DNA from 4 places in the Pseudomonas sp. MYb327 genome. Region 1 is predicted to be linked to each of the others. Evidence: predicted binding sites of a transcription regulator. Region 1 holds the regulator's gene; each other region holds the start of a gene.
What was found. The regulator FliA, encoded in region 1, starts transcription of late flagellar genes. The targets are predictions, from matches to a motif close to CTAAAGTTTNNNNNNNNNNNGCCGNTAA.

Region 1 (7,354 bases):
GAAGTGGCACAGGAAGCTGAGTTCTACGGCTCCATGGACGGTGCCAGCAAATTCGTTCGTGGTGACGCCATCGCCGGCCTGTTGATTCTGTTCATCAACCTGATCGGCGGTATGGCGGTGGGTATCTTCCAGCACGGCATGACCTTCGGTGATGCCGGCAAGGTTTACGCGCTGTTGACCATTGGTGACGGTTTGGTGGCGCAATTGCCATCACTGTTGTTGTCCACGGCAGCGGCGATCATGGTGACCCGTGCTTCCGGCTCGGAAGACATGGGCAAGCAAATCAATCGCCAGATGTTCGCCTCGCCAAAAGCGCTGGCAGTGGCGGCGGGACTGATGGCAGTCATGGGCCTGGTGCCCGGCATGCCGCATTTCTCTTTTCTGACCATGGCGGCTCTGGCCGCTGGTGGAGCCTACCTGTTCTGGAAAAAGCAGAATGTGGCCAAGGTTCAAGCGCTGCAAGAGGTCAAGCGTCAGCAGGAACTGTTGCCTTCGCCGGCTCGCGCCCAGGAAACCAAGGAGCTGGGCTGGGATGACGTGACGCCAATCGACATGATTGGCCTGGAAGTGGGTTATCGCCTGATTCCGCTGGTGGACCGTAACCAGGGCGGTCAGTTGCTCGCGCGGATCAAGGGCGTGCGCAAGAAGCTGTCCCAGGACCTCGGCTTCCTGATGCCGACCGTGCACATTCGTGACAACCTCGACCTGGCGCCGAGCGCCTATCGTCTGACCCTGATGGGTGTGATCCTGGCCGAGGCCGAGATTTACCCGGAGCGCGAGCTGGCGATTAACCCGGGGCAGGTCTACGGCACGCTTAACGGCATAACCGCCAAAGATCCGGCTTTCGGCCTGGAGGCGGTCTGGATCGAAATCAGCCAGCGTTCGCAGGCGCAATCCCTTGGCTATACAGTGGTCGATGCCAGTACAGTAGTGGCAACCCACTTGAACCAGATTTTGTACAAGCACTCCAGCGAGCTGATCGGCCACGAAGAAGTGCAGCAACTCATGCAATTGCTGGCCAAAAGCTCGCCAAAACTGGCGGAAGAGCTGGTGCCGGGCGTGGTATCGCTGTCGCAGTTGCTCAAGGTGCTGCAAGCGTTGTTGGCCGAGCAAGTGCCGGTGCGCGACATCCGCAGCATCGCCGAAGCCATCGCGAACAACGCTGCCAAGAGTCAAGATACTGCCGCATTGGTGGCCGCGGTGCGCGTCGGCGTATCCCGCGCAATCGTCCAAAGCATTGTAGGCACTGAGTCGGAGCTGCCAGTTATCACGCTGGAGCCAAGGTTGGAACAAATATTGCTCAATAGTCTGCAGAAGGCAGGACAAGGCTCGGAAGAGGGCGTTCTGCTGGAGCCAAGCATGGCTGAAAAGCTGCAGCGTTCGTTGATCGACGCCGCGCAGCGTCAAGAGATGCAAGGTCAACCGGTGATTCTGCTGGTGGCCGGTCCGGTTCGCGCGATGCTCTCGCGATTTGGCCGACTGGCAGTCCCGGGTTTGCACGTGTTGGCGTACCAGGAAATTCCTGACAACAAGCAAGTGACCATCGTTGCGACAGTAGGGCCCAACGGCTGAGGGTAGTGGTTTATGCAAGTTAAGCGTTTTTTCGCCGCCGATATGCGTCAGGCCATGAAGCTGGTTCGTGATGAGCTGGGCGCCGATGCCGCCATCATTGGCAACCGCCGCATCGCCGGTGGTGTCGAGCTGACGGCTGCCCTGGATTACAAGCTGTCGGCGTTGGCCCCGCGCGTGCCGAACATGGAGCTCGAAGACGAGTTGCGCAAGACTCAGTCGCGGATCGTCACCGCCCAGGCCGAATTGAGCCTGCGAAGTGATGGCGAGAGCGACAATGCGACCAATCGCCAGTTGTTCGCCGGCCTGCCGCTGACCGCCGCCGAACCACTGATCGAACCGACCTACAGCGAGCCTCGTCGTCCTGCGCCAGCCCCGGCGCCTGCCTCCAGCGGTGTTGATCCACGGGCGTTCGACTCCATGCGTTCCGAACTCAACAGCCTGCGCGAGCTGATGGAAGTACAGCTTGGCTCCCTGGCCTGGAATCAACTGCAGGGCAGCCGCCCGGCTCAGGCCAACCTCTGGCGCCGTTTGCAACGCATCGGGCTGTCCGGCCCGTTGTCGCGGGATTTGCTCGCGCTGATTACCGATATTGAAGAACCTCGTCAGGCCTGGCGCATGTTGCTGGCGCATCTGGCGCGAATGATTGCCACGCCGGAAATTGAACCGCTGGAAGAGGGCGGCGTGATTGCCATGGTCGGCCCTGCCGGCATGGGCAAGACCACCACCCTGGCCAAGCTGGCTGCTCGTTACGTGCTCAAATACGGCGCGCAGAACATCGCGCTGGTGAGCATGGACAGCTTCCGCATCGGCGCCCAGGAACAACTCAAGACCCTCGGTCGGATTCTCAACGTATCGGTGACGCACGTCGATCCGGGGCAATCGCTGGTGCAGGCGCTGGATCCACTGCTGCGCAAGCGCGTGGTGCTGATCGACACCGCCGGCCTGCAGGCCAGCGATCCGGCGCTGCGCATGCAGCTCGAAAGCCTGGCCGGTCGTGGCATCAAATCAAAAAATTATCTGGTCCTGGCAACCACCAGCCAGAAACAGGTTCTAACCGCCGCTTATCACAGTTACAAGCGTTGCGGGCTTGCCGGCTGCATTCTGACTAAACTGGATGAAACGGCCAGTCTGGGCGAGGTGTTGAGCCTGGCCATCAGTCATGAATTGCCAGTGGCCTACCTGACCGATGGCCCGCGGATTCCGGATGATTTGCATCTGCCGCGTCGTCATCAGTTGGTTAGCCGCGCCGTCAGCGTGCAAATGCAGGAAGAACCCAGCGAAGAAGCCATGGCTGACATGTTCGCTGACATCTACCACAGTCCGACCAAGCAGGTTGGCTGAGGTAAAAATGAATAGTTTTTGTACCTACATCGATGGTCTGCCATGCATTGTTCCGGTTGAGAACGCGCAGCCAGTAATGTGGCCTCCGTCTATGCAAGACAAGGTAAAGAAATAACATGGGCAGCATGCATCCCGTACAGGTGATCGCGGTGACCGGCGGCAAAGGTGGCGTCGGGAAAACTAACGTGTCAGTGAACTTGTCCCTGGCTTTGGCTGAGCTTGGCCGGCGCGTCATGTTGCTGGACGCCGACCTGGGCCTGGCGAACGTCGACGTTCTGCTGGGACTGACACCCAAACGTACTCTGGCCGACGTGATCGAAGGCCGCTGCGAACTGCGCGACGTGCTGTTGCAAGGACCGGGCGGTATCCGCATCGTTCCGGCGGCTTCCGGCACCCAGAGCATGGTTCACTTGAGCCCGGCGCAACACGCCGGTCTGATCCAGGCTTTCAGCGATATTGGCGACAACCTCGACGTGCTGGTGATCGACACCGCTGCAGGTATTGGTGACTCGGTAGTCAGTTTCGTACGCGCTGCGCAAGAAGTGTTGCTGGTGGTCTGCGACGAGCCGACTTCGATCACTGACGCCTACGCATTGATCAAATTGCTCAACCGCGATTACGGCATGAATCGTTTCCGCGTCCTGGCCAATATGGCCCAGAGCCCGCAGGAAGGCCGTAACCTGTTCGCCAAACTGACCAAGGTCACTGACCGCTTCCTGGACGTCGCCCTGCAATACGTCGGCGCTGTGCCGTACGACGAAAGCGTGCGCAAGGCCGTGCAGAAGCAGCGCGCGGTCTACGAAGCGTTCCCGCGTTCCAAGTGCTCGCTGGCGTTCAAGGCCATCGCCCAAAAGGTCGATACCTGGCCGCTGCCAGCCAACCCGCGCGGGCACCTGGAGTTTTTCGTCGAGCGCCTCGTGCAACAAACGGCAGGACCCGTGCTATGACGGCCAGCGGTTACAACCTCTACAAGAAGTCGGCGCGTGACGCGCAGTACGAGCTGATCGAGCGTTACGCGCCACTGGTCAAACGCATTGCCTACCACTTGCTGGCGCGCCTGCCGGCCAGTGTCCAGGTCGAAGACCTGATTCAGGCCGGGATGATCGGCCTGCTTGAAGTATCAACAAAATACGACGCCAGCAAAGGCGCGAGTTTCGAAACGTACGCGGGCATTCGAATCCGCGGCGCCATGCTCGATGAAGTGCGCAAAGGGGACTGGGCGCCACGTTCGGTCCACCGCAATACCCGGATGGTCAGCGATGCTATTCGCTCGATTGAAGCTAAAACCGGCCGTGACGCTAAAGATCACGAAGTTGCGGCCGAACTCCAATTGAGTCTCGACGATTATTACGGGATTTTGAACGACACCCTCGGCAGCCGATTATTCAGTTTCGACGATCTGTTGCAGGACGGCGAACACGAAGGGCTGCACGAGGATGGCGCGAGTGCTCATCTCGAGCCGTCACGCGACCTGGAAGATGAACGCTTCCAGGCGGCGCTGGCGGACGCGATTGCCAATTTGCCGGAGCGTGAGCGACTGGTGTTGGCGCTGTACTACGACGAAGAGTTGAATCTCAAGGAAATCGGTGAAGTCCTGGGGGTTAGCGAATCTCGGGTCAGCCAGTTACACAGCCAGTGCGCGGCCCGTTTGCGGGGGCGTTTGGGAGAGTGGCGAGCGCGCTGAAGGCAGTGTGGGGGCACTGCGACGTGGCTGGTGGGGTGTTGAACCGCGCCGGTCTCGATCCGTTGTACTCCAGACAGTCATCGAGTGCTTTGCCAGATTGATTGAAATGGCGCGTCCAGGTGCTGGGCGCGTTTTAGTCTGCTTGGAGGTCGAATTGGACAAGAACATGAAAATCCTCATCGTTGATGACTTCTCAACGATGCGGCGGATCATAAAAAACCTGTTGCGTGACCTTGGGTTCACCAACACGGTCGAGGCCGACGATGGCACCACGGCCATTCCGGTGCTCAACAGCGGGAGCATCGACTTTCTGGTGACGGACTGGAACATGCCTGGCATGACCGGTATCGATCTGCTGCGCCACGTGCGTGCCGATGAAAAACTCAAGCACTTGCCAGTGCTGATGGTGACCGCTGAAGCCAAGCGCGAACAGATCATCGAAGCAGCCCAGGCCGGTGTAAACGGCTATGTAGTCAAGCCCTTCACGGCCCAGGCGTTGAAAGAAAAAATCGAGAAGATTTTCGAACGCATCGGTTGAACTGCGCCACGGGGGAGCTATGGGGCATAACGAATCTTCGCAGGGCGATTTTGAATCGACCCTGAAAAAACACGCCGTCGAACTGGTCGCGAGCCTTGAAAAAGGCAGGTTTGGCGATGCTGTGCAATTGATCCATGAGCTCAACCAGACCCGTGACCGCGGCCTGTATCAGGAAGTGGGCAAGCTCACCCGCGAGCTACATAGCGCGATCGTCAATTTCCAGATTGACCCGAACATGCCGCAAGCCGAGGAAGTGTCGCAAATCACCGACGCCACCGAGCGTCTGGGGTATGTGGTCAAGCTGACCGAGGCTGCTGCCAACCGCACCATGGACCTGGTGGAAAACGCCACGCCACTGGTCAACAGCCTGGCTGACGAAGCCCAGGCGTTGAGCACGGATTGGGGACGGTTCATGCGCCGCGAAGTCGGCGCCGAAGAGTTCCGCGAACTGGCTCGGCGAGTCGATGGATTCCTGGCACGCAGCAGCGCAGACAATCGCGCTGTGTCGAGCAACCTCAACGACATTCTGCTCGCCCAGGATTATCAGGACCTCACCGGTCAGGTGATCAAGCGTGTGACCCAACTGGTCACCGAAGTTGAAAGCAACCTGCTCAAGCTCGTGCTCATGGCCAGCCAGGTAGACCGCTTCGCGGGCATCGAACATGACCGTGAAGCGATGCTTGCAGAAAAAGATCCACAAAAACATCTCTCTCAGGGTGAAGGTCCGCAGATTCATGCCGATAAAAGAGAAGACGTTGTGTCCGGTCAGGACGATGTGGACGATTTGCTATCCAGCCTGGGATTTTAGATTTTCAGGTTTTTTAGGTTTTTAGACCTGTTAGGAGCACACCATTAATGAGCTTCGGCGCCGATGAAGAGATCCTTCAGGATTTCCTGGTTGAGGCCGGCGAGATTCTAGAGCAACTGTCCGAGCAACTGGTCGAGCTGGAAAGCCGACCGGATGATGCGGACTTGCTCAATGCAATTTTTCGCGGTTTTCACACTGTAAAAGGGGGCGCCGGCTTCCTCCAGCTCAACGAGCTGGTGGAGTGCTGTCACATCGCCGAGAACGTGTTCGACATCCTGCGCAAGGGTGAGCGTCGCGTCGACTCGGAATTGATGGACGTTGTTCTCGAAGCGCTGGACGCGGTGAACAGCATGTTCAGCGAAGTCCGCGAGCGCAGCCCGATCACGGCTGCCACACCTGAATTGCTTGCTGCCCTGGCACGTCTGGCCGAGCCGCAATCGGCTGACGAGGCCGCTCCTGCGCCTGTCGCTGAAGTGGTTGAAGCAGCCATTACCGAAAGCGAATCGGGTGACATCACCGACAATGAATTCGAACAGCTGCTGGACTCGCTGAACGCCGTCAAGGCCCAGGCCGAGGCGCCGGCGGATGCTCCTGCGCCAGCCAGCGATGCGGCGGCCAGCGACGAAATCACCGATGCCGAGTTCGAGTCGTTGCTCGACCAGTTGCACGGTAAAGGCCAGTTCGCCGTCGACGCGGTGGCCCCGTCGGCTGCACCAGCGGCGCCGCAAGCCCCGAAAGCGGCAGGCGACAGCTCCGACATTACCGACGACGAATTCGAATCTCTGCTCGACCAGCTTCATGGCAAAGGCAACTTTGCTGTCGATGCGCTGGAGTCGGCCATCGCGTCGGTGCCGACGCCAGCGGCGCCTACCGCCGCCGCGGCCGGCAGCGATCTGATCACCGATCACGAATTCGAAGCGCTGCTCGACGAGTTGCACGGCAAAGGCAAGTTTGAAGTCGGCAGCGCCAGCGGTGCCAATGCTGCCGTTGCCGCGCCAGTGGCCAAGGCTGCTGCACCGAAACCCGTGGCCAAGGCGCCTGAGCCCAAAGCTGAAGCACCGACACCCGCACCCGCTGCGGCGCCGGCGCCAGCTCGCGCACCCGCTTCGGCGCCGGCGGAAAAACCGGCCAGTGAAGCCGAGACCACTGTGCGGGTTGATACCGCGCGTCTCGACGAAATCATGAACATGGTCGGCGAGTTGGTTCTGGTGCGTAACCGCCTGGTTCGCCTGGGTGCCAACAGCGCCGATGAGGCCATGTCCAAGGCAGTGTCGAACCTTGATGTGGTCACGGCCGACCTGCAAACCGCGGTCATGAAGACCCGGATGCAACCGATCAAGAAAGTTTTCGGGCGCTTCCCGCGCCTGGTTCGTGACCTGGCTCGCCAGCTCAAGAAAGAGATCAACCTGGA
Region 2 (7,354 bases), 840 kb from region 1:
TAATGTGCCCCGCGCCGGTATCGTGCATCGCCTGGACAAGGACACCACCGGTCTGATGGTGGTGGCCAAGACCATTCAAGCGCAGACGCAGCTGGTTACACAGTTGCAGAGCCGTAGCGTCAGCCGCATCTATGAATGCATCGTGATCGGCGTAGTAACGGCGGGCGGCAAGATCAACGCGCCAATCGGTCGTCATGGTCAGCAACGCCAACGCATGGCCGTGATGGAAGGTGGTAAACAAGCCGTCAGCCATTACCGCGTGCTTGAGCGTTTCCGTTCCCACACCCACGTGCGGGTGAAGCTGGAAACCGGTCGTACGCACCAGATTCGCGTGCACATGGCGCACATCAACTACCCGTTGGTCGGAGATCCTGCCTACGGCGGTCGTTTCCGTATTCCGCCTGCGGCAAACCCCACCATGGTCGAATCCCTGAAAAATTTCCCGCGTCAGGCGCTGCATGCGCGTTTCCTGGAACTGGATCACCCGACCACCGGTCAGCGCATGAGCTGGGAGTCGCCGTTGCCGGAAGACTTCGTCTGGTTGCTGACCCTGCTTAAGCAAGACCGCGAGGCGTTCATCGGATGAGTGACTGGCTGATTCCTGACTGGCCCGCGCCGGCCGGGGTCAAAGCCTGCGTCACCACCCGTGCGGGCGGCGTCAGTCTGGCGCCGTTCGTCAGCCTCAACCTCGGTGATCACGTCGAGGACAGCCCTGAAGCTGTCGCCGAAAACCGCCGTCGTCTTACTGATTGTTTCTCTATTCAGCCGGCCTGGTTGCAGCAGGTCCACGGCATTGTCGTGGCACATGCGGACCCGCGCCGGGTGGTCACTGCCGACGCCAGTTGGACGGCAACGCCCGGCATTGCTTGTGCAGCCATGACGGCCGATTGCCTGCCAGCGCTGTTTTGCGATCGCGCCGGCACTCGCGTTGCGGCGGCCCATGCTGGATGGCGCGGGTTGGCGGCGGGTGTGCTCGAAGCGACGCTCGACAGTCTGGACGTCCCTCCTGCCGAAGTATTGGTATGGCTAGGCCCGGCCATTGGCCCGCAAGCCTTTGAAGTCGGCCCGGAAGTACGCGAGACCTTCGTCCAGCAGTTGTCGCAAGCGGCCGAAGCTTTTGTGCCAAGCCAAAACACCGGCAAGTTCATGGCCGACATCTATATGCTCGCGCGTTTGCGTCTGGCAGCCCGCGGTGTAACGGCGGTTTACGGCGGCGGATTCTGCACTGTCAACGATCCTCGATTCTTTTCTTACCGCCGCAGTCCCCGCACCGGTCGATTTGCCTCCCTTATCTGGCTCGAACGCTAGACTTGTCTGATCTGCATCAACGTCTCGACGCTTGAAACTCCCAGAATCGACCACATCTATTGTGGTATCTGGCAGGTTTCTTCATTCAGGATGTTTTATAGGTCCGGCCTGCTCAAAAGGAAGGTGACCCATGCGTATAGACCGTTTAACAAGTAAGTTGCAGTTAGCCTTGTCCGACGCCCAATCCCTGGCCGTTGGGCTCGATCATCCGGCCATCGAGCCGGCGCATTTGATGCAAGCATTGCTCGAACAGCAGGGTGGCTCGATCAAGCCCTTGCTAATGCAGGTGGGCTTCGACATCAACAGCCTGCGTAAAGAGCTGACCAAAGAACTCGATCAGTTGCCAAAAATCCAGAACCCGACCGGCGACGTCAACATGTCGCAGGATCTGGCGCGCTTGCTCAACCAGGCCGACCGTCTGGCCCAGCAGAAGGGCGATCAATTCATTTCCAGCGAGTTGGTATTGCTCGCTGCCATGGATGAGAACAGCAAGCTCGGCAAGCTGCTGCTCGGCCAGGGTGTGAGCAAGAAAGCCCTGGAAAACGCGATCAACAACCTGCGCGGTGGCGAGGCGGTCAACGACGCCAACCACGAAGAGTCGCGCCAGGCGCTGGATAAATACACGGTAGACCTGACCAAGCGTGCCGAAGACGGCAAGCTCGACCCGGTGATCGGCCGTGACGACGAGATCCGTCGGACCATCCAGGTGCTGCAGCGTCGCACCAAGAACAACCCGGTATTGATCGGTGAGCCTGGCGTGGGTAAAACCGCCATCGCCGAAGGCTTGGCCCAGCGCATCATCAATGGCGAAGTGCCGGATGGCCTGAAGGGCAAGCGTCTGCTGTCCCTGGACATGGGGGCGCTGATTGCCGGTGCCAAGTATCGCGGTGAGTTCGAGGAACGCCTGAAATCCCTGCTTAATGAACTGTCCAAGCAGGAAGGGCAGATCATTCTGTTCATCGACGAACTGCACACCATGGTCGGCGCCGGTAAGGGCGAAGGCTCGATGGACGCGGGCAACATGCTCAAGCCGGCATTGGCTCGCGGTGAGCTGCATTGCGTCGGCGCGACCACGCTCAACGAATACCGCCAATACATAGAGAAGGACGCCGCCCTTGAGCGACGCTTCCAGAAAGTGTTGGTGGACGAGCCGAGTGAAGAAGACACCATCGCCATCCTGCGTGGCCTGAAAGAGCGTTACGAGGTTCACCACAAGGTGGCGATCACTGACGGCGCGATCATCGCGGCGGCCAAACTCAGCCATCGCTACATCACTGACCGTCAGTTGCCCGACAAGGCCATCGACCTGATCGACGAAGCTGCCAGCCGCATCCGCATGGAGATCGACTCCAAGCCCGAAGTGCTGGATCGTCTGGAACGTCGCCTGATTCAGTTGAAGGTGGAATCCCAGGCGCTGAAGAAAGAGAGCGACGAAGCAGCGATCAAACGCCTGGAAAAACTCCAGGAAGAAATCGTTCGTCTTGAACGTGAATACTCGGATCTGGAAGAAATCTGGAACTCGGAAAAAGCCGAGGTACAAGGCTCCGCTCAGATTCAGCAGAAGATCGAACAGTCCCGTCAGGAACTGGAAACCGCACGCCGTAAAGGCGACCTGAACCGCATGGCCGAGTTGCAGTACGGGGTGATCCCGGATCTGGAGCGCAGCCTGCAAATGGTCGACCAGCATGGCAAGAGCGAAAACCAGTTGCTGCGCAGCAAAGTGACTGAGGAAGAAATCGCGGAAGTCGTGTCGAAGTGGACCGGTATTCCTGTGTCGAAAATGCTCGAAGGCGAGCGCGACAAACTGATGAAGATGGAAAGCCTGTTGCACCAGCGTGTAATTGGCCAGGACGAGGCAGTGGTCGCGGTTTCCAACGCGGTGCGGCGCTCCCGTGCCGGGTTGTCCGACCCGAATCGGCCGAGCGGCTCGTTCATGTTCCTCGGCCCGACCGGTGTCGGTAAAACCGAGTTGTGCAAAGCGTTGGCCGAATTCCTCTTCGATACTGAAGAGGCAATGGTGCGCATCGACATGTCCGAGTTCATGGAGAAACATTCCGTGGCTCGCTTGATTGGCGCGCCACCGGGATACGTAGGTTATGAAGAGGGCGGTTACCTGACCGAGGCGGTGCGTCGCAAACCTTACTCGGTGATCTTGCTGGACGAGGTCGAGAAGGCGCACCCGGATGTGTTCAACATCTTGCTGCAAGTGCTGGAAGATGGCCGTCTGACCGACAGCCATGGCCGCACGGTGGATTTCAAGAACACCGTGATCGTCATGACTTCCAACCTGGGCTCGGTGCAAATCCAGGAGCTGGTGGGTGATCGTGAAGCGCAACGTGCAGCGGTAATGGACGCGATTTCCTCGCACTTCCGGCCGGAGTTCATCAACCGGGTCGACGAAGTGGTGATCTTCGAGCCATTGGCGCGGGATCAGATCGCTGGCATTACCGAGATCCAGTTGGGTCGTCTGCGCAGTCGCTTGACCGAGCGCGAGCTGACGCTGGAACTCAGCCCTGAGGCCATGGATAAGCTGATCGCAGTAGGTTATGACCCGGTGTACGGCGCACGTCCGCTGAAACGTGCGATCCAGCGCTGGATCGAAAACCCGCTGGCACAGCTGATTTTGTCGGGACGTTTCATGCCCGGTGATACCGCCAAAGGGGTAGTGGAGAACGACGAAATCGTCTTCGTCTGATCCACGACGGCAGGAAAATCAAAGAGGCCTCGCATTGCGAGGCCTTTTTTTCGTTAGGCTGTTGAACTCAAAGGAAAAGGCTTGTAAAGTGCGCCCCGCAGTCAGTCACCCGCCAGGGTTTCCGCTCCCCAAGCAGGAATCCAAAATAAGTTGCAAATCATTAACTTGAAAGCAATTTAGGGGGTTGACAGAGGTTCTGAAGATTGTAGAATAGCGCGCCTCAGACACACGAACGCAGCGATGCGAACGAGTCGAAGAGAACGCTGTAAAGCTTCAAAGTTGTAAATTGAAATATGTAGTTCCGTGATAGCTCAGTCGGTAGAGCAAATGACTGTTAATCATTGGGTCCCAGGTTCGAGTCCTGGTCACGGAGCCAATTTCAAACCGGGGTATAGCGCAGTCCGGTAGCGCGCCTGCTTTGGGAGCAGGATGTCAGGAGTTCGAATCCCCTTACCCCGACCATTTTTGGGTCGTTAGCTCAGTTGGTAGAGCAGTTGGCTTTTAACCAATTGGTCGTAGGTTCGAATCCCACACGACCCACCATTTTTGAAACCAGTTAACGCTGGAATCGAATCTTAAGATCAGAGGCCAAAAGCGCTGATCGAAGAAGGCGACTTGTAAAGGTCGCCTTTTTTTTACCGGGGTATAGCGCAGTCCGGTAGCGCGCCTGCTTTGGGAGCAGGATGTCAGGAGTTCGAATCCCCTTACCCCGACCATATTAAAAATCCCCGTATCGAAAGATACGGGGATTTTTTTTGCCTTAAAAAAAGCTCTTCATTTCAAGTCATCGTACAACCTGCCGATAACGAGCTGTCGGGGCATAGCCCTCCAGTCAAGCCAACAAAAACAAAGGCACTCGTTATGTTTCTTCGCCAGTTGAATATTGCCCCCCGTGCCGCACTGGGGTTTGCCTTGATCGCAGTGCTCGTCGCGTTGCTCGGGATTTTTGCCCTGGGGCAAATGTCGAGTATCCGCGAGAGCGAGGTGGCGGTGGAGAAGCAATGGCTGCCAAGCATTCGCGGCGGTGACGAGATCCGCGAGTTGATGTTGCGCATCCGCACCATTTCCTTGCGGATGGCTCTGGATCAGGATCCGAAAAACATCCCGGTTTACCGTAGCCAGATGGACACCCGCGATAAAGAGCTGAGCGAGAAGATTGCCTCTTACGACAAGCTTGTGGACACCGCCGAAGGTCAGGCCTTGTACGACCAATTCAAAACCACCTTCGCCGCCTATCGCTCCGGTATCGCCCAGTCGTTCACCTTGGCCGAGCAAGGTCACCGAGACGAATTGACCAAACTGCTGCTGGTCGACATGAAGACCGTGGTCGATGGATCGGGCAAACAGCTCAACGATTTGGCCGACCTGTTCGCCAAGCAGGTCGCCACGGAAAGTCAGAAATCCGCAGCTCACTACGAAACATCGCGGACGATCGTCAGCCTGTTTATCGCGCTTGCCGCGTTGGCGACCGTCGGCCTGGCCATGTTGCTGACCCGCAGCATCGTCAGACCTCTGAGCGAAGCCGTGAGCGCCGCAGAGCATGTGGCGCAAGGTGATCTGACTCGCCCGATCGAAACCCATGGCAATGACGAAGTCAGCCGTTTGCTCAAGGCCTTGGCGACTATGCAGCAAAACCTGCGAGAAACCCTGCAAGGCATCAGTGGTTCGGCCACGCAATTGGCCACGGCAGCCGATGAGTTGAACGCGGTCACCCTCGACAGTACCCAAGGCCTGCAGCAACAGAACAAAGAGATTGAGCAGGCCGCGACGGCGGTCAATGAAATGACGACGGCTGTAGAAGAGGTCGCATGCAACGCGGTGTCCACTTCTGACGCAACCCGTCAGTCCAGTGAATCGGCGCATCTGGGGCAGGAGCGGGTCAGCGAAACTGCCAGCGCCATTAGCTCGCTGGCCAATGATGTGCAGAGCACGGGCGAATTGGTGCAGTCCCTGGCCGATCAGTCCCAGGATATTGGCAAGGTGCTGGATGTGATTCGTGCCATTGCCGAGCAAACCAACTTGCTGGCGCTCAATGCGGCGATTGAGGCGGCTCGTGCGGGGGAGAGCGGTCGTGGATTCGCGGTGGTGGCCGATGAAGTGCGTGCGCTGGCCTATCGGACCCAGCAATCGACCCAGGAAATCGAGCAAATGGTGCAAGGCATGCGCAATGGCTCGAGCCTGGCCGTGGATGCCATGAACGCCAGTGCCTCCCGTGCTGCCAGCACGCTGGTCCTGGCCGAGCGGGCAGGTGAGGCGCTGCAAACCATCACCGCGTCGGTCCATGAAATTCATGAGCGCAACCTGGTGATCGCCAGCGCGGCTGAAGAACAGGCGCAAGTGGCGCGTGAGGTCGATCGCAACCTGGTGAATATTCGTGATCTGTCAGTGCGTTCGGCTGCCGGAGCAGATCAGACCAGCGCGTCGAGCCATGAATTGTCGCAGTTGGCGAATGCCCTGCAGGGGATGGTGCGGCGTTTTCGGGTGTAATTGCTTCAGAAAAAAAATGTGGGAGCTGGCAGGCCAGCTCCCACAGGTTTTTATATCAGTGCAGTTTCAGCCGTGGCTCAGTCCCGCGGCCGATCTTGCTGCCCAGCATCAGCATCGCCGTGCGGAACGGCCCGTACAGCGCCATCTGGTGCATGCGGTAAAGCGACACGTAAAACATCCGTGCCAGCCAACCCTCAAGCATCACACTGCCGGTGAGGTTGCCCATCAAGTTACCCACAGCGGAAAAACGCGACAGTGAGATCAGCGAGCCATAGTCGGTGTACTTGTACTCCGGCAACGCCTTGCCTTCGATCCGCAGCTTCAGCGATTTAGCCAGCAACGACGCCTGTTGATGCGCCGCCTGGGCGCGTGGCGGCACGTTGCGGTCGGTGCCCGGTTGCGGGCAGGCGGCGCAGTCACCGAAGGCGAAGATGTTCTCGTCGCGGGTGGTTTGCAGGGTCGGCAATACTTGCAGCTGGTTGATGCGGTTGGTTTCCAGGCCGTCGATGTCCTTGAGGAAACCCGGCGCGCGAATCCCGGCGGCCCAGACCTTCAGGCTGGCGTTGATCACTTTTCCATCCACGGTGATCAAACTGTCCGCTGTGACTTCGCTGACCGCTGCATTGGTCATGACGTTGACCCCGAGTTTCTCCAGGGTTTTATGCACAGGTCCGCCGATTCGCTCCGGCAGGGCTGGCAGTACCCGTGGCCCGGCTTCGATCAGGGTGATGTGCATGTTTTCCGGTTTGATACGGTCCAGTCCGTAAGCCGCCAGTTCATGGGCGGCGTTGTGCAGTTCGGCAGCCAGTTCAACCCCGGTGGCGCCGGCACCGACGATGGCCACGCTGATTTGCTCGACCTTGT
Region 3 (7,354 bases), 2.0 Mb from region 1:
CTCTTCTTCAAGGGTGATCACCTTGCAGGTATGGCGATGACCACGGGAAGCGATTTCGTCGGCGATGTTGTGCACTTCAAACAGCGCGGACTGGCTTTTCGGCTCGGCGACGAACGTGCCGACGCCTTGCATGCGTACCAGTAGACCGTCGGCAGTCATCTCGCGCAGGGCGCGGTTGATGGTCATGCGGCTGAAACCCAATTGGCTGACCAGCTCGCTTTCCGACGGCACGCGGTAATGCGGCGGCCAGTTTCCACTGTCGATTTGCTGGGTGATCATCTGTTTGACGCGAGCGTACAAGGGCGCCGGACTGTCGCCCATGTTCGCGGCCAACGGAGAGACTGGAGGCGGAGTCGGCACGGTTAATCCTTGGTCGTTTGGTTGATGTTGCTAGCTTGCCGGAGTTTACCGAGCAGGCAAACGTCTGTATATGTATATACAAATAACACACGATGGGGTGCTGAACCATGTCCGCCTTCTTTGCTGAACGCGCGCTGCTGCCTAGTGGATGGGCCAACAATGTACGTCTTGAGGTCAGCGCCGATGGCGTGTTGACCCATATCCAGGCCGATTCCCACGCAGATGGCGCCGAACGGCTGAGCGGTCCGCTGCTGCCGGGCATGCCGAATTTGCACTCTCATGCATTCCAGCGCGCCATGGCGGGCCTCGCGGAAGTCGCGGGCAATCCGAATGACAGTTTCTGGACCTGGCGCGATTTGATGTATCGCCTCGTCGGAAAAATCAGCCCGGAACAACTCGGCGTTATTGCCCATCAGCTCTACATTGAAATGCTCAAGGCCGGTTACACCTCGGTGGCGGAATTTCACTACGTGCATCACGACAGTAACGGCCAGCCGTACACCGATCCGGCCGAACTGGCGCTGCGCATCAGCCAGGCCGCCAGTTCTGCCGGTATTGGTTTGACCTTGCTGCCGGTGCTCTACAGCCACTCCGGATTCGGTGGCCAGGCCCCGAACGAAGGTCAGCGGCGCTTCATCAACAGCACCGAAAACTACCTCAAGCTGCAATCGCGCTTGCAACCGATCCTCGCGCAGCAACCGGCGCAGTCCCTCGGTTTGTGTTTCCACTCGTTGCGCGCGGTCACGCCGCAGCAGATCAGCGAAGTCCTGGCCGCCAGCGACAAGCAATGCCCGGTGCACATTCATATCGCCGAGCAGCAGAAAGAAGTCGACGACTGCCTGAACTGGAGCGGCCGCCGTCCACTGCAATGGCTGTACGAAAACGCCGAAGTCGACCAGCGCTGGTGCCTGGTCCACGCGACCCACGCCAACCCGGAAGAAGTCACGCTGATGGCCAAAAGTCGCGCCATCGCCGGGCTGTGCCTGACCACCGAAGCCAACCTCGGCGACGGGATTTTCCCGGCGGTGGATTTCCTCGCACAAGGTGGGCGCATGGGCATCGGGTCCGACAGCCATGTGTCACTCAGCGTGGTGGAAGAATTGCGCTGGCTGGAATACGGCCAGCGACTACGCGATCAGCGGCGTAACCGTTTGTATGGCGCGGATCAGCCGATGGTTGGCCGGACGCTGTTTGATGCCGCATTGGATGGTGGCGCGCAAGCGCTGGGTCAGCCGATTGGTGCACTGGAGGTCGGCAAGCGTGCGGATTGGCTGGTGCTGGACGGCAACGATCCGTACCTGGCGACGGCGAGCGGTGACGGGATTCTGAACCGTTGGCTGTTTGCCGGCGGCGATCGGCAGGTGCGGGATGTACTGGTGAACGGCCAGTGGGTCGTGCGTGATGGGCGGCATGCCGGGGAGGAAGAAAGTAATCGTGCCTTCACCCAGGTTTTGCGCGAACTCCTGGGCTGATACAAAACCCTTGTAGGAGCTGGCTTGCCAGCGATGGCGGTCCTTCAGGCAACATAGATGTTGAATCTGACGGCTTCATCGCCAGTTCAAGCCGGCTCCTACAGGGTATGGATGATCAGTTCGAGGTCTTGGCCATCTGCGTATCCGACGCCCGCCAGATAAGCCGCGTAGTGTCATAACCTTGCTGACGCGCCTTGCTCAGCAACTCTTCACGCACCACGCCATTGACCTTCGGTGTGCGCGACAACAGCCACAAATATTTGCGACTCGGATCACCGACGATAGCCGTCTTGTAGTCATCGCTGACGTAAAGAACCCAGTACTCGCCCTTCGCCACGCCCGGAATCAGCCTCGAAAACCAGGTATCGAACTCGACCCACAATTTGTCGAACTTGCCCGGCACCTGCGGATAAGCCGTGCCCTTGACCTCTTCCCACTGCCATTGCGCCGTCAGGCAGCGGTTCAATACCGACACGTTACCGTCAGGCTTGAGCGTGTAGTGCGCTTCGGATTGCGCGCAATCGCGCTGGAAGTACATCGGCATTCGCGCCAACTCGTACCAGGTGCCCTGGTAGCGCTTGAGATTGACGCTGTTGGCCGTCTTGGGTGCCAACGCATCGTGGCCAGAAGTGGCACAGCCGGCCAATACCAGGCCGGCAAAAAGCATTATCAATAACCGCTTCATTGTTCTTCTCCGTGGGCGCGTAGCCCCGGTTTACTTCAGGCCTTGGCCGGAAAACATCAGCACTTTGTCACCGGCATACTGCACGCTGATAAAGCTGTTCTTGTCGCCCCAAGTGCAACTGGACATGCCGAGCGCGCCCGAACAGTCGGTCGGTTTGCCGAGCAAGGTTTCAACCTCGGTCTTGGCCATACCGGACGAAAGCTTCGAGTAATTTTCCTGATTGACCTTGCTGCACGCAGCCAACAAAACGCAGAACGAAAGCAGGGCGATGGAACGCAGCGACATGGTGTAACTCCGAGGGTGAAGGGATTGGCATGGCTGCCAAGCTGAACCTTAGAAGAGAAAACCCCTGTCTGGTTCCCTGGCCGACCGGCTATTTGTCAGGCCGCCCGTCTGCCTTTTGCCGGAAAATCAGCCACTTTGTTCGGCTATCGGTCATTTCGTCGGTTTTCACTAAAAGCGCCTAATCTTTGGCGCCGCCCAGTCGACATAAATGGCAGCGCAATGCCCACGTCCGTGGCGATTGCCACCCTCTGTCGTCCAGTCTTTCCGCGGTAGCTCATTTAATGACCAGAAACATGAAGTTCAGCCACAAGATCTTGTTGGCTGCCGCCCTCGTGGTGGCGGTTGCATTCGCTTGTTTCATCCTGTTCAACGACTATCGCCAGCGTCAGACGTTGCGTACCAGCACCGAAGCGTCGATGCAGGAACTCGGCAGCCTGACCACCAGCAACATCCAGACCTGGCTGGAAAGCCGCATGCAGTTACTGCAATCGATGGCCCAACAGGTCAGCGCCGATGGCAATGCCACCGCCAGCCTGAAGCGAATCATCGACCTGCCCGCCTACACCGGCAATTTCCAGTTGAGCTACTTCGGTGGCGCCGATGGCGTGATGTTCTCCGTCCCGGCGGGCAATCGCGCGGCGGATTACGACCCGCGCGCCCGTGGCTGGTACAAGGCGGCCAACAGCGCACAACAGACCATCGTCACCGAGCCGTACATCGCCGCCTCGTCCGGCAAACTGGTGATCACAGTGGCCACACCCGTGCAACGCCAAGGCCAAATGATCGGTGTCGCCGGGGCAGACATCGACCTGTCCAGCGTCAGTGCGATCATCAACTCGCTGAACTTCGGCGGCCACGGTCACGCCTTCATCGTCAGCGCCGACGGCAAGATCCTGATCCACCCGGACAGCAAACTGGTGCTCAAGAACCTGGCCGACGCCTACCCTAACGGCGCACCCAAAGTCAGCCCGGGCCTGAAAGAAGTCGAGCTCGACGACAAACGCCAGTTCATCTCCTTCACCCACGTCAACGGCGTGCCGTCGGCGGATTGGTACGTAGCCCTGGTGCTTGACCAGGACACCGCCTTCTCGATGCTCAGCGAATTCCGCACCTCTGCGGTCATCGCCATGGTCATTGCGGTGGTGATCATCATTGCGTTGCTGGGCATGCTGATCAGCTTCCTGATGCAGCCATTGCTGACCATGGGCCGCGCCATGCACGACATCGCCGAAGGCGAAGGTGACCTGACCAAACGCCTGACTATTCACGGCCACGACGAATTCGGCGCGCTGGGGCTGTCATTCAACCGTTTCGTCGAGCGGATTCACACCTCGATCATCGAAGTGTCCTCGGCCACCGGCCAGGTCAACGAAGTGGCGTTACGTGTAGTGGCCGCTTCGAACTCGTCGATGTTCAACTCCGACCAGCAAGCTTCGCGCACCAGCAGCGTCGCTGCGGCGATCAACCAGCTCGGCGCCGCCGCCCAGGAAATCGCCCAGAACGCCGCCCTCGCCTCTCAGCACTCAAGCGATGCCCGCGCCTTGGCCGAAGACGGTCAGCAGGTTGTGGACAAGACGATTTCGGCGATGCACCAGCTCTCGGCGAAGATCAGCGATTCGTGCGGCAACATCGAGACGCTCAACAGCAACACCGTCAACATCGGGCAGATTCTGGAAGTGATCACCAGCATCTCCCAGCAGACCAACCTCCTGGCGCTCAACGCCGCCATCGAAGCGGCGCGTGCCGGTGAAGCGGGACGCGGTTTTGCCGTGGTCGCCGACGAAGTACGCAATCTTGCCCACCGCACCCAGGACTCGGCGCAGCAAGTGCAGAAGATGATCGAAGAGCTGCAAGTCGGCGCCCGGGAAGCCGTGAGCACCATGACCGACAGCCAGCGCCAGAGTGAAAGCAGCGTCGGCATCGCCAACCAGGCCGGTGAACGCCTGGGCAGCGTGACCCAGCGCATCGGCGAGATCGACGGAATGAACCAGTCCGTGGCGACGGCGACAGAAGAGCAGACGGCGGTGGTGGAATCGATCAACGTCGACATCACCGAGATCAACACGCTGAACCAGGAAGGCGTGGAGAACTTGCAGTCGACATTGCGCGCGTGTGCTGATCTTGAGCAGCAGGCGGCGCGGTTGAAGCAGTTGGTGGGTAGTTTCCGGATCTAAGGCGCTCTCACCGGCCTCTTCGCTGGCAAGCCAGCTCATACAGAGATCTTTGTCGCACCGCTGATCACTGTAGGAGCTGGCTTGCCAGCGAAGGCGGCACCAGCAACAACGAAAAATTAGAACCTTGAGCCAGGCTGCAAAAGAAACTCGAGTTCCTCAGCCGTAGATGCCCTGCCCAACACCGCATTCCTGTGCGGAAACCGCCCAAACTGCGCGATCACTTTCTGATGCCGCTCGGCGAAATCCAGGTAATCGGCAAATAACGCCCGATCAGCCTCGGGTTGCTGCGCCACCAATTCGATGTACCGCGAGACGCCTTCGTCCTGCACTGCCAGATTTTCGCAATGCTCGAACACCAGCAAAATGAACACTCGCTGAATGGGCCGCAACTGCCGATCGAAATCCGCAGCGATGCCTTGGGCGACCAGTGCCTGCGCCCTTGTATCACCGGAATAAGTCTTGGGAGTGTCGCGAAAGATCATTCGCGGGAGTTGATCGAGCAACAGCACCAACGCCAGCCAACCTTCGGGGCATTGCGCCCACTCGGTCATTCCGCCGGCCAGTGCCTGTTCGACCTGGTCCCCGAAACGCTCGCGCGCCTCGAGGTCCTGGCTGTCACGCTTGCCGAACCACAACTTGCCCTTCTGCGCCGCCACTTCTTTCGCTGATTCGGAGTTACCGAACCACCATTCAAGCAACGGCTGCCAGGGCTCGGTCATGGATTATTCCTTGTGGTAAGCCGTGACGCGTGCAACTTCTTCTTTCGAACCAAGGAACACCGCCACGCGCTGGTGCAGGCCGTCAGGCTGGATGTCGAGAATGCGCTGGTGACCATCGGTGGACGCACCGCCCGCTTGTTCCACCAGGAACGACATCGGGTTGGCTTCGTACATCAGGCGCAGTTTGCCCGGTTTGGAAGGTTCGCGGCTGTCGCGTGGGTACATGAAAAGACCGCCACGGGTCAGGATGCGGTGCACGTCCGCCACCATCGCGGCGACCCAACGCATGTTGTAGTTCTTTTTCAGCGGACCTTCGTCGCCTGCCAGCAGTTCGCTGACGTAACGTTGTACCGGTGCTTCCCAGTGACGCTGGTTGGAGGCATTGATGGCGAATTCCTGGGTGGATTCAGGAATGGTGATGTTTTCGTGGGTCAGTACGAAACTGCCCATTTCACGGTCCAGGGTGAAGCCTTTCACGCCGTCGCCCAAGGTCAGGATCAACATGGTTTGGGGACCATAGATCGCGTAACCGGCGGCCACTTGCTGGGTGCCTGGCTGCAGGAAGGCTTTTTCGTTCAGGGGTTCGTTCTGGCTCAGGTATTCGTTCGGGCAACGCAGTACCGAGAAAATGGTGCCAACCGGGGCGTTGATGTCGATGTTCGACGAACCGTCCAGCGGGTCGAATACCAGCAGGTACGCGCCTTTCGGGTATTTCCCCGGGATCTGGTAGGCATTGTCCATTTCTTCGGACGCCATGCCGGCCAGGTGACCGCCCCATTCGTTGGCTTCGAGCAGGATCTCGTTGGAGATCACGTCGAGTTTCTTCTGCACTTCGCCCTGAACGTTTTCAGTGCCCATGCTGCCCAGAACGCCGCCGAGGGCGCCTTTGGACACGGCGTGGTTGATCTCCTTGCAAGCACGCGCCACCACTTCGATCAGGAAGCGCAGATCGGCAGGAGTATTGTTGCTGCGGGTCTGCTCAATCAAATAGCGACTCAAGGTAACGCGGGACATGGAAGGCTCCGGAGAATGGGGGGCTAAAAACCCGCGCAGTTTAACGCGAGTCGGGGCGTATTTCCTCCTATCAGACGTGATCGGCTGAAGAGAGTTCATGCGCGGGGTTTAGCGTAGATCGAAACGGTCCGGATGTGAGCTGAAATGTAGCGGTCATATCAGCATTTCTATCGACTGATCGACCGCTATCGCAGGCAATCCAGCTTGTAGATTTAGACTTGTAGGAGCGGGCTTGCCAGCAATCTGGCGCGCAGCGCCAGCCATTCTCAAGTGTTGGTTGGTGGTTTGCGCAGCAAACTGAACGCCATTACCGCCAGGAACAAAACACTGACCAGCAACACCGCCCACAAGCCAAATTTCTTCCAGTCGGTGCCAACCTCCGCCGGCACTGACGAAACAGCCGGAGTTACCGCTGCCCCGCCATCCACCGAAGCCCAACCGAACGTCGCCAGCTTCGCGGCGTTGTAATCCGGAATCAGCGTCGCCAATGGCAGGTTCGCCGCCTTCACCGTCGAACTGCCTAGCGCCAGCGTGTAAGGCCCCGGGCCCCGCGCCAGAAACACCAACTGCGTCGCGCGCACGGCAAATTCCATCGTGGGTGCTTGCGCCCCAAGCCCACCGCCGCGCTCATCCACGACCAGTTTC
Region 4 (7,354 bases), 2.5 Mb from region 1:
AAATGTCGAGGCAAGCTCGAGAAAACAAGGAATTGCGGGTTGAAACTCAGTGATATAGCCCAGTTGGCCGGTGTGTCCGTTACCACCGCCAGCTACGTCATCAATGGCAAGGCCGAACAGCAACGCATCAGCAGCGCCACCGTCGAGCGTGTGCGTGCGGTGGTCGATCTTCATGGCTTTACGCCTAACCCTCAGGCGGCCGGACTGCGCAGTCGGCACACCCGCACGCTGGGGTTCATTCTGCCGGATCTGGAAAACCCCAGTTACGCGCGAATCGCCAAACTGCTGGAACAAGGCGCGCGCGCTCGCGGCTATCAGTTGCTGATCGCCAGCTCCGACGATGCACCGGACAGCGAACGGCAATTGCTGCAACTGTTCCGCGCCCGGCGCTGTGATGCGCTGATTGTCGCCAGTTGCCTTCCGCCCGGCGACGACAGTTATCTCCAATTGCAGGCCAAGGGCATTCCGATCATCGCCATCGACCGGGTCATGGCGCCCGAGCATTTCTGCTCGGTCATCAGCGACGATCGCGAAGCCAGTCTGCAACTGACGCGCAGCCTGCTCGACCCATTGCCCAAGCAGATCGCCCTGATTGGCGCCCGCCCCGAGCTGAGCATCAGCCAGGAACGGGCCGCCGGGTTCAAAGAGGCCCTGGCCGGTTTCAACGGCGAAGTGCTGGTCGAGCACGGTGAGGCGTTCAGCCGCGAGTGCGGCAAGCAGCTGATGGAAGAAATGCTACAGCGCCTGGGGCATTTGCCGGATGCACTGGTGACCACTTCCTACGTGTTGCTACAGGGCGTGTTCGATGCCTTGCACGACTACCCGCTGAAATCCCGACCGCTGCGCCTCGGCACTTTCGGAGACACCCAACTGCTCGACTTCCTGCCACTGCCGGTCAACGCCATGGCTCAACAACACCAGCTGATTGCCGATAAAGCCCTGGCCCTGGCACTGGCTGCCATCGAGCAATCCGATTATCAACCCGGCGTGCAGGCCATCGCCCGTACTTTCAAGCAGCGTATTCGCCAGGACTGAACCGTGGAGTTGATCGACACCCACACTCACCTCGACTTTCCCGACTTTGACGACGATCGTCAGGCACTGATGGCCGAAAGCCGTGCCCTCGGGGTGCGGCGAATGGTGGTGTTGGGGGTTTATCAAGGCAACTGGCAGCGTGTCTGGGACCTGGTGCAAAGCGATCCCGACCTGCATGCAGCCTTCGGTTTGCACCCGGTGTACCTGGACGATCACCGCCCGGAAGATTTAACCGAACTCGCTGATTGGTTGAGCCGCTGGGCCGGTCACCGACAGTTGTGCGCGGTGGGCGAGATTGGTCTGGATTACTTTATCGAAACTCTCGATCGCGACCGCCAACAAGCGTTGTTCGACGCCCAACTGCAACTGGCGGCAAATTTCAACTTACCGGCGTTGATCCATGTACGGCGCAGTCATGCGGCGGTGATTGCCACGCTCAAACGCTTCAAGTTGAAACGTGCCGGCATCATCCACGCGTTCGCTGGCAGCAGGGAAGAAGCCCGCGAGTACATCAAGCTCGGATTCAAACTCGGCCTTGGCGGCGCGGCGACCTGGCCACAAGCGTTGCGCATGCACCGCGTCCTCGCCGAGCTGCCGCTGGAATCGGTAGTGCTGGAAACCGACGCACCGGACATGGCGCCCGCCATGTTCCCCGGCCAACGCAACAGCCCTGCCCACCTGCCGGCAATCTGCGCGGCACTGGCTGAAATCATGGCGATCAGCCCCGAGCAACTGGCCGCCGCCAGCACCGCCAATGCCTGTCAGCTGTTCAACTGGTAACAGACAACCCAAAAAAACTGTAGGAGCGAGCCTGCTCGCGATGATCCAGAGAACGACGCGGGGGGTGTCAGGTTACCCGCGCCATCGCTGACGACCATCGCGAGCAGGCTCGCTCCTACAGGATCACCGCGTGTTTGTTTAAACGCGGAACGCGCTGATCAGCTGTTTGAGTTCCACCACCTGAGCCGACAACGCGCGGCTGGCGTCCTCGGTCTGGTGCGCACCTTCGGCGGTGCGCTCACCCGCGCGGTTGATCTCGACGATGTTCTGATCGATGTCGTGGGCCACGGCGGTTTGCTGCTCCACGGCGGCGGCGATCTGTTGGTTCTGATCGACGATCATGCCCACGGCGCCGAGGATGTTCTCCAACGCCAACTGGACTTTTTCCGACTGCCCAACCGTGCCATTTGCCATTTCATGGCTGACACCCATCGCCTTCACCGCCGCGCCGACACCGCCGTGGAGCTTGGCGATCATCTGCTCGATTTCTTCGGTTGATTGCTGAGTGCGTTTGGCCAGCGTCCGGACCTCGTCCGCCACCACCGCAAAACCACGTCCTTGCTCACCGGCGCGAGCCGCTTCGATCGCGGCGTTGAGTGCCAACAGGTTGGTTTGTTCGGCGATGCTCTTGATCACTTCCAGCACGCGGCTGATGGATTGGCTGTCGCTAGCCAGTTGATTGATGACCAGCACTGATTGATCGATCTCGTTGGCCAGTGCCGCGATGCTGCCCTGCTGGGATTGCACCAGCCCGCGACCGCTGACGGTCTCGTCGTTGACACTGTGGGCGCTGCTGACCGCCGCGGCGGCACTGCGCGCCACTTCCAGGGAGGTGGCCGACATCTGGTTCATCGCCGTGGCGACCTGCTCAATCTGCGTGCGTTGTCCGGCCACTGCCTGGTTGCTTTGCGCAGAAACGTGCTCCACTTGCCCGGCCTGGCGCTCGACCTCGCTGACGGTATGTCCCACGCGCTCGATCAGGTCATGGATTTTCTTCACGGTGCCGTTGAACACTTCGCCCAACTCGCCCAACTCATCGCGGCTGTTAGCACTGAAGGTCACGGTCATGTCGCCGGCCGCCACTTTGTCCATCACACCGCCAAGACGTTTGAGGGTGGTGCGGGTCGAGGCGTAGAAGCCGCCGTAGAGATAAAAGATCAACACAAATACCACCGACAGCGCCACGGCCTGCAAGACCATGTGCGTGCGGTTCTGCTCCAGACGCTGCTGCAACTGAGTGCCGAGAAACTTCAGGGTGGCTTCGTTGAGTTGGTAGGTCTGGTCCATCAGGCCCGTGACCTGATCGTAAAAGCCCTGCCACGGCCTATCGAGGGTATCGGCCATCACTACTTGTTCTTCGAACAGTTCACTGGCCTTCTTCAACGAAGCGCGGCTGCTATCAGCCTTGGCGGCGAGGGTTTCCCGCGCGGCAGAACTGGAGCCCAACGCATCCTGCAGTTTCACCCCGTATTCGCCCTGCAGCTTTTCAATCTGCGCCAACAACTCATCGAAACGCGTGCTCGATGATGAATTGAGAAAGCCCTGCCCCAGCGAAAAAGAACCCATCGCTCGTCCTTCGCCCAGCAACTGAGTGACCGGCGGGGTGACATTGGTGATGAGTTCGCTCAACTGGCGCATGTCGCTTTGGGTATCGCGGCTGAGGCCGGCCTGACTGGCGATGATTTGACTGAACACCTGCGCGCTGCCAAGCAACTTGCCGATCATTCCGCTTTTGCTTTGCAGGGAGCTTTCGGTTTGCTGGGCCTTGAAGGCGGCGATCATTTCATCGCGCTTGGCATCAAAAACCGCGATCTGTTCCGGGTCTGAACTCATCGCCGTCAACCCTTGCATGCGACTGAGCACACTTTGCCCCAAGGTATTGATCTGCGACTCGACATTCCCGGCCTTGCCGGATTGACCGAGGGTGACGTTGATTTGCACGAGGTTGTTCAGGGTTTCCAGGTCGCGTCGTAACGTCAGGCTGCTGCCCAACAGGTCCAGGCTTTGGAGTTCAACCCGGGTGCCCTGGAATTCGCGATAGGAATCACGCACCAGATAGAAGTTGGTCACCAGCATCGGCACCAGGAACAACACGCTGATCAGGCTGAACTTCATGCCGAAGCTCAGGCGATTCATCAGTGCGACGGCGGGATAGAGCAAGCTCTTCACTGGAAGTCTCCCTTGGATTTCTTATTTTTATTGGCAGGCGCAGACCGACAGCAGATAGCCACTATTGGGCGCTGCCCCTGTATAGCTTAAATCGGCAGGATGTTTTGTAACTTAAGGTTAACAAGATGGGCGGCTTCGCCGCCCGACGGGAGCAAGCTCCCTCGCCACAAAGCATTGCACTTCAGACTTTCGTGTTTATGGCATCACGGTCCACAACGCGAAACCCGCATACCAGAGCACTGCCGCCCGCAGCAGCAACTCCCAGATCCGGTCAAGATTGTTGATGCCCTCAGGCCCGACGACCGGGGCCGGAATTTCACCGGCCACCAGTCCGGCCTTCTCGATCAATTGAGCCGCGCTGATGTTCCAGTTCAACAATTCGTGCAACATCACCCGGCTGACCGCGACAAAATTGCCCACCAGAGCAAAACTGGCCGCCAGCAAACGCACCGGTAGCCAATCGAACGCATGCCGTAATTGTCCGGCGCGCTCGACCACAGTCGGGTTTTGCGAGTGTTCTTCGGCCAGGGCCAGCAGTCGATAGGCCAACGCCGCGACCGGTCCCAACAGGAAGTACCAGAAAATCACCGCAAAAAAGCTCTGGTATGCCTCCCATAACAGATGCCCTTCGACCCTTTCCAGCAGTTGCTCGCCACTGTCGGCGCAGATGTCGAGGTCACGTTTGGCGACATGGGCCGCAGCTTGCAGGTCTTCCCGTCGCCAGGCATCGCGAAAAGGCCCGAGACCGCCCAGCAGGTCGCCGCGCCCGAGGCTGTAAATCACCACCAGCAGGTGCACCGGCAACGCCAATAAACCGTAAGCCACCGGCTCCAGGACCACCAACAGCAACCCCAGCAGTGCAACCGGCAACAACACCAGCACGACCAGCACCAGCCACGGACGTTTCGTCAGTCGCGGGCTGGATTCAAGTTTGTGCAACTCACGCACCCAACCGCCATCACGTTGAACCTGGTGGCGCAGGGCCGAGAATTTCTCGATCCACACCGCCAACAGCAACACCAGAAAACTCATTGTTGATCCTCTTTTCCCAAAGCGGCTTGTTCCAGAGCCGCGCGATAGCGTACCCAGTCGAACGCAGGTCCCGGATCCGTCTTGCGCCCGGGCGCGATGTCGCTATGCCCGCAGATGCGTTGCGCGGTGATGGCCGGGAAGGTGTTTTGCAGCTGCCGGGTCAACGCCGTCAATGCGTCATATTGAGCATCGGTGAACGGCAGATCATCCGTGCCTTCCAGCTCGATGCCCACGGAAAAATCGTTACAGGTTTCCCGTCCCTCGAAAATCGAAACGCCGGCGTGCCAGGCACGCTCCAGGCAAGAGACAAACTGGGTGACGGTGCCGTCTCGCTCAATCAGAAAATGCGCGGACACCCGCAGATCGGCAATCCCCTCAAAGTACGGGTGCTCCGTGACATCCAGGCGATTCTGAAAAAACTCCTGCACCTTGCCCGTGGCGAACTGCGCCGGAGGCAGGCTGATGTTGTGGATCACCAGCAGGGAAATTTCGCCCGTGGGGCGCGCATTGAAGTTGGGCGAGGGGCATAAATGCACGTCCTGACACCAACCACTTGCGGGATCCAACTGCATACAATTTCCTTCAACGACGACTGTGTTGGTGCCCAGTATGCCGCGATAGACCCTCGGCACGCGATCACTTGCCAAGATTGAGGCGCTGCAGGTTGCCGGTAGCGAACTCCAGAGCCCGGTCCATCAATAAGCTGCTGTCCAGAACATGTACGGCGTCATGTCTGAACTCGAGGGCCAGATTCGTACCGCTGCGCTCCATCACCTTCATGCCAGTGCGGTTGACGAAAATGTACTGGTCGCAAGCTTCGTTGATCGCCGCCAGTTTGCAGCGCAGAGGTTTTTTCGTGTCTTGCTGGAACTCAACCCAGTGACCAATGCGCAGTTGCTCGACTTGGAGCAAACCCGCGTCGTTCGGCGGTAAACGTGCCGAGATCGCGCCTGCCCGGCCTTCATCGGCGCTCGGCAAAACGAACTCTTCCAGCACTTCGATCATGACCGGCGCTCCCGCAATCGGTGTCGCTGGGTCGCGGTGCTCAAACAGTTGCACGTGCAAGCCTGCCAACTCGCTGAAAAACCCGGCCGTGGCGAACGGGTCGCACGCCGAACCGCTCAATCCCTCGCGCAACGCCTTGAGCAAGCCCGGCAGCAGCGCCAATAGGTGCGGACGTGCTTCGGGTTCGTCATGTCGTTGCACGCTCCAGACCAACTGTTCCATCGTCTGCACAGCGGCATGCCATTGCGTCGACTGGTCACCGTGCTTGAGCCAAACCAGCAGCAACACTTGGCTCCAGGCCTGCTGGACAAACAGCACCACACCCTGCGGCAGGACTTTACCCAGCAGCGCCTGATTCAACGCCTGCTCGACGCGCTGGCGGGCGAGTACAGTTCTGGCACGACCTTCTTCAGCATCGCGGATACGCTGCTCCAGCAATTCGCAGCGACGACGTTCATCACTGGTGAATGCGAGGAAATTGGCCAACGATTCGGAAAATATCGCCGGATCATCAACAAAATCGCTCGAGAGGCGCTGCATCAACTGTTCAACGCACAGGTAAAGACTGTCGCGCTGAGGGTCATCACCCTGACTCCAGCCCAAAGTCGCATTGGCGATCTCATTCAGCAGACGCCGTGCGGGATGGCTGCTGCGACTGAAAAAGCTTTTGTCGAGCATCGCCACTTTCACCAGTGGAATCTGTAGCTGGCCGATCAATGGCTTGAAAGAATCCGGCAAAGTGCGGTCATCGAGAAAGTAGTCGAAAAGCATGGCGATCAGGTTGATCACGTCTTCATCAGCCACGTCGACCGCCGGCACCTGCGCGTGACGTTGCGCTTGCGAAGGCACAACGGCAGCGTCATCCGCGATCTGGCGCATCGGCGCGGACGTGAGACCAGACAGCACTCCGGTGGCGATCAGCAATTGGTTGGCGTCGCTGTAGAGTCGAAAAACATCGCCGAGCACGTAACGCTCGAACAGTTTGAGAATGATCAGCTTGACCTTGATCTCTACTCCCAGCTCGCGCCCGGCCTGCAAGAAAAACGCGCAGAGCAACGTCGGTCCCATGGGGTTGTGCTGCTCCATCAGCGATCGGCCCAGCAGCGTACTGAGGCGTGCGGTGAGTTGATCGAGCGCGAAACCATCACGGCTCAGCACCTTGTTGACCATCGCCTCCACCGCTACGGTGCGCTCCAGCTCATCATCGGGCAGCACTTTGCGGGTGTCGAACGGCAATGGCTGAGGCAGAACCGTGTGAGTGGCGCTGTACTGGGTCAGGCTGACAAACGCTTCAAAGAACTGCTCGAAAAAGACGCGTTCGATACTTTTGCGC

Region 2: the regulator FliA is predicted to act here: its motif matches at 4,782-4,809, upstream of ABVN21_RS27340 (methyl-accepting chemotaxis protein).
Region 3: the regulator FliA is predicted to act here: its motif matches at 2,981-3,008, upstream of ABVN21_RS21820 (methyl-accepting chemotaxis protein).
Region 4: the regulator FliA is predicted to act here: its motif matches at 4,073-4,100, upstream of ABVN21_RS19790 (methyl-accepting chemotaxis protein).

What each region holds. Positions count from the first base shown of each region.
Region 1 is NZ_CP159258.1:714,496-721,849, forward strand. Features, by position in the region: gene flhA (flagellar biosynthesis protein FlhA) at 1-1,572, shown strand, start outside; gene flhF (flagellar biosynthesis protein FlhF) at 1,585-2,913, shown strand; gene fleN (flagellar synthesis regulator FleN) at 3,030-3,860, shown strand; gene fliA (RNA polymerase sigma factor FliA) at 3,857-4,597, shown strand; gene ABVN21_RS03225 (chemotaxis response regulator CheY) at 4,764-5,135, shown strand; gene ABVN21_RS03230 (protein phosphatase CheZ) at 5,155-5,943, shown strand; gene ABVN21_RS03235 (chemotaxis protein CheA) at 5,991-7,354, shown strand, end outside.
Region 2 is NZ_CP159258.1:6,028,192-6,035,545, forward strand. Features, by position in the region: gene rluD (23S rRNA pseudouridine(1911/1915/1917) synthase RluD) at 1-586, shown strand, start outside; gene pgeF (peptidoglycan editing factor PgeF) at 583-1,308, shown strand; gene clpB (ATP-dependent chaperone ClpB) at 1,439-4,003, shown strand; tRNA gene ABVN21_RS27320 (tRNA-Asn) at 4,304-4,379, shown strand; tRNA gene ABVN21_RS27325 (tRNA-Pro) at 4,389-4,465, shown strand; tRNA gene ABVN21_RS27330 (tRNA-Lys) at 4,471-4,546, shown strand; tRNA gene ABVN21_RS27335 (tRNA-Pro) at 4,643-4,719, shown strand; gene ABVN21_RS27340 (methyl-accepting chemotaxis protein) at 4,865-6,490, shown strand; gene ABVN21_RS27345 (NAD(P)/FAD-dependent oxidoreductase) at 6,546-7,354, opposite strand, start outside.
Region 3 is NZ_CP159258.1:4,849,919-4,857,272, forward strand. Features, by position in the region: gene hutC (histidine utilization repressor) at 1-321, opposite strand, end outside; gene ABVN21_RS21805 (formimidoylglutamate deiminase) at 468-1,832, shown strand; gene ABVN21_RS21810 (lipocalin family protein) at 1,948-2,517, opposite strand; gene ABVN21_RS21815 (hypothetical protein) at 2,548-2,802, opposite strand; gene ABVN21_RS21820 (methyl-accepting chemotaxis protein) at 3,084-4,976, shown strand; gene ABVN21_RS21825 (DUF924 family protein) at 5,093-5,695, opposite strand; gene ABVN21_RS21830 (class 1 fructose-bisphosphatase) at 5,699-6,709, opposite strand; gene ABVN21_RS21835 (DUF3999 domain-containing protein) at 6,976-7,354, opposite strand, start outside.
Region 4 is NZ_CP159258.1:4,379,207-4,386,560, forward strand. Features, by position in the region: gene cra (catabolite repressor/activator) at 40-1,035, shown strand; gene ABVN21_RS19785 (TatD family hydrolase) at 1,039-1,815, shown strand; gene ABVN21_RS19790 (methyl-accepting chemotaxis protein) at 1,954-3,984, opposite strand; gene ampE (regulatory signaling modulator protein AmpE) at 4,180-5,016, opposite strand; gene ampD (1,6-anhydro-N-acetylmuramyl-L-alanine amidase AmpD) at 5,013-5,588, opposite strand; gene ABVN21_RS19805 (DUF1631 domain-containing protein) at 5,653-7,354, opposite strand, start outside.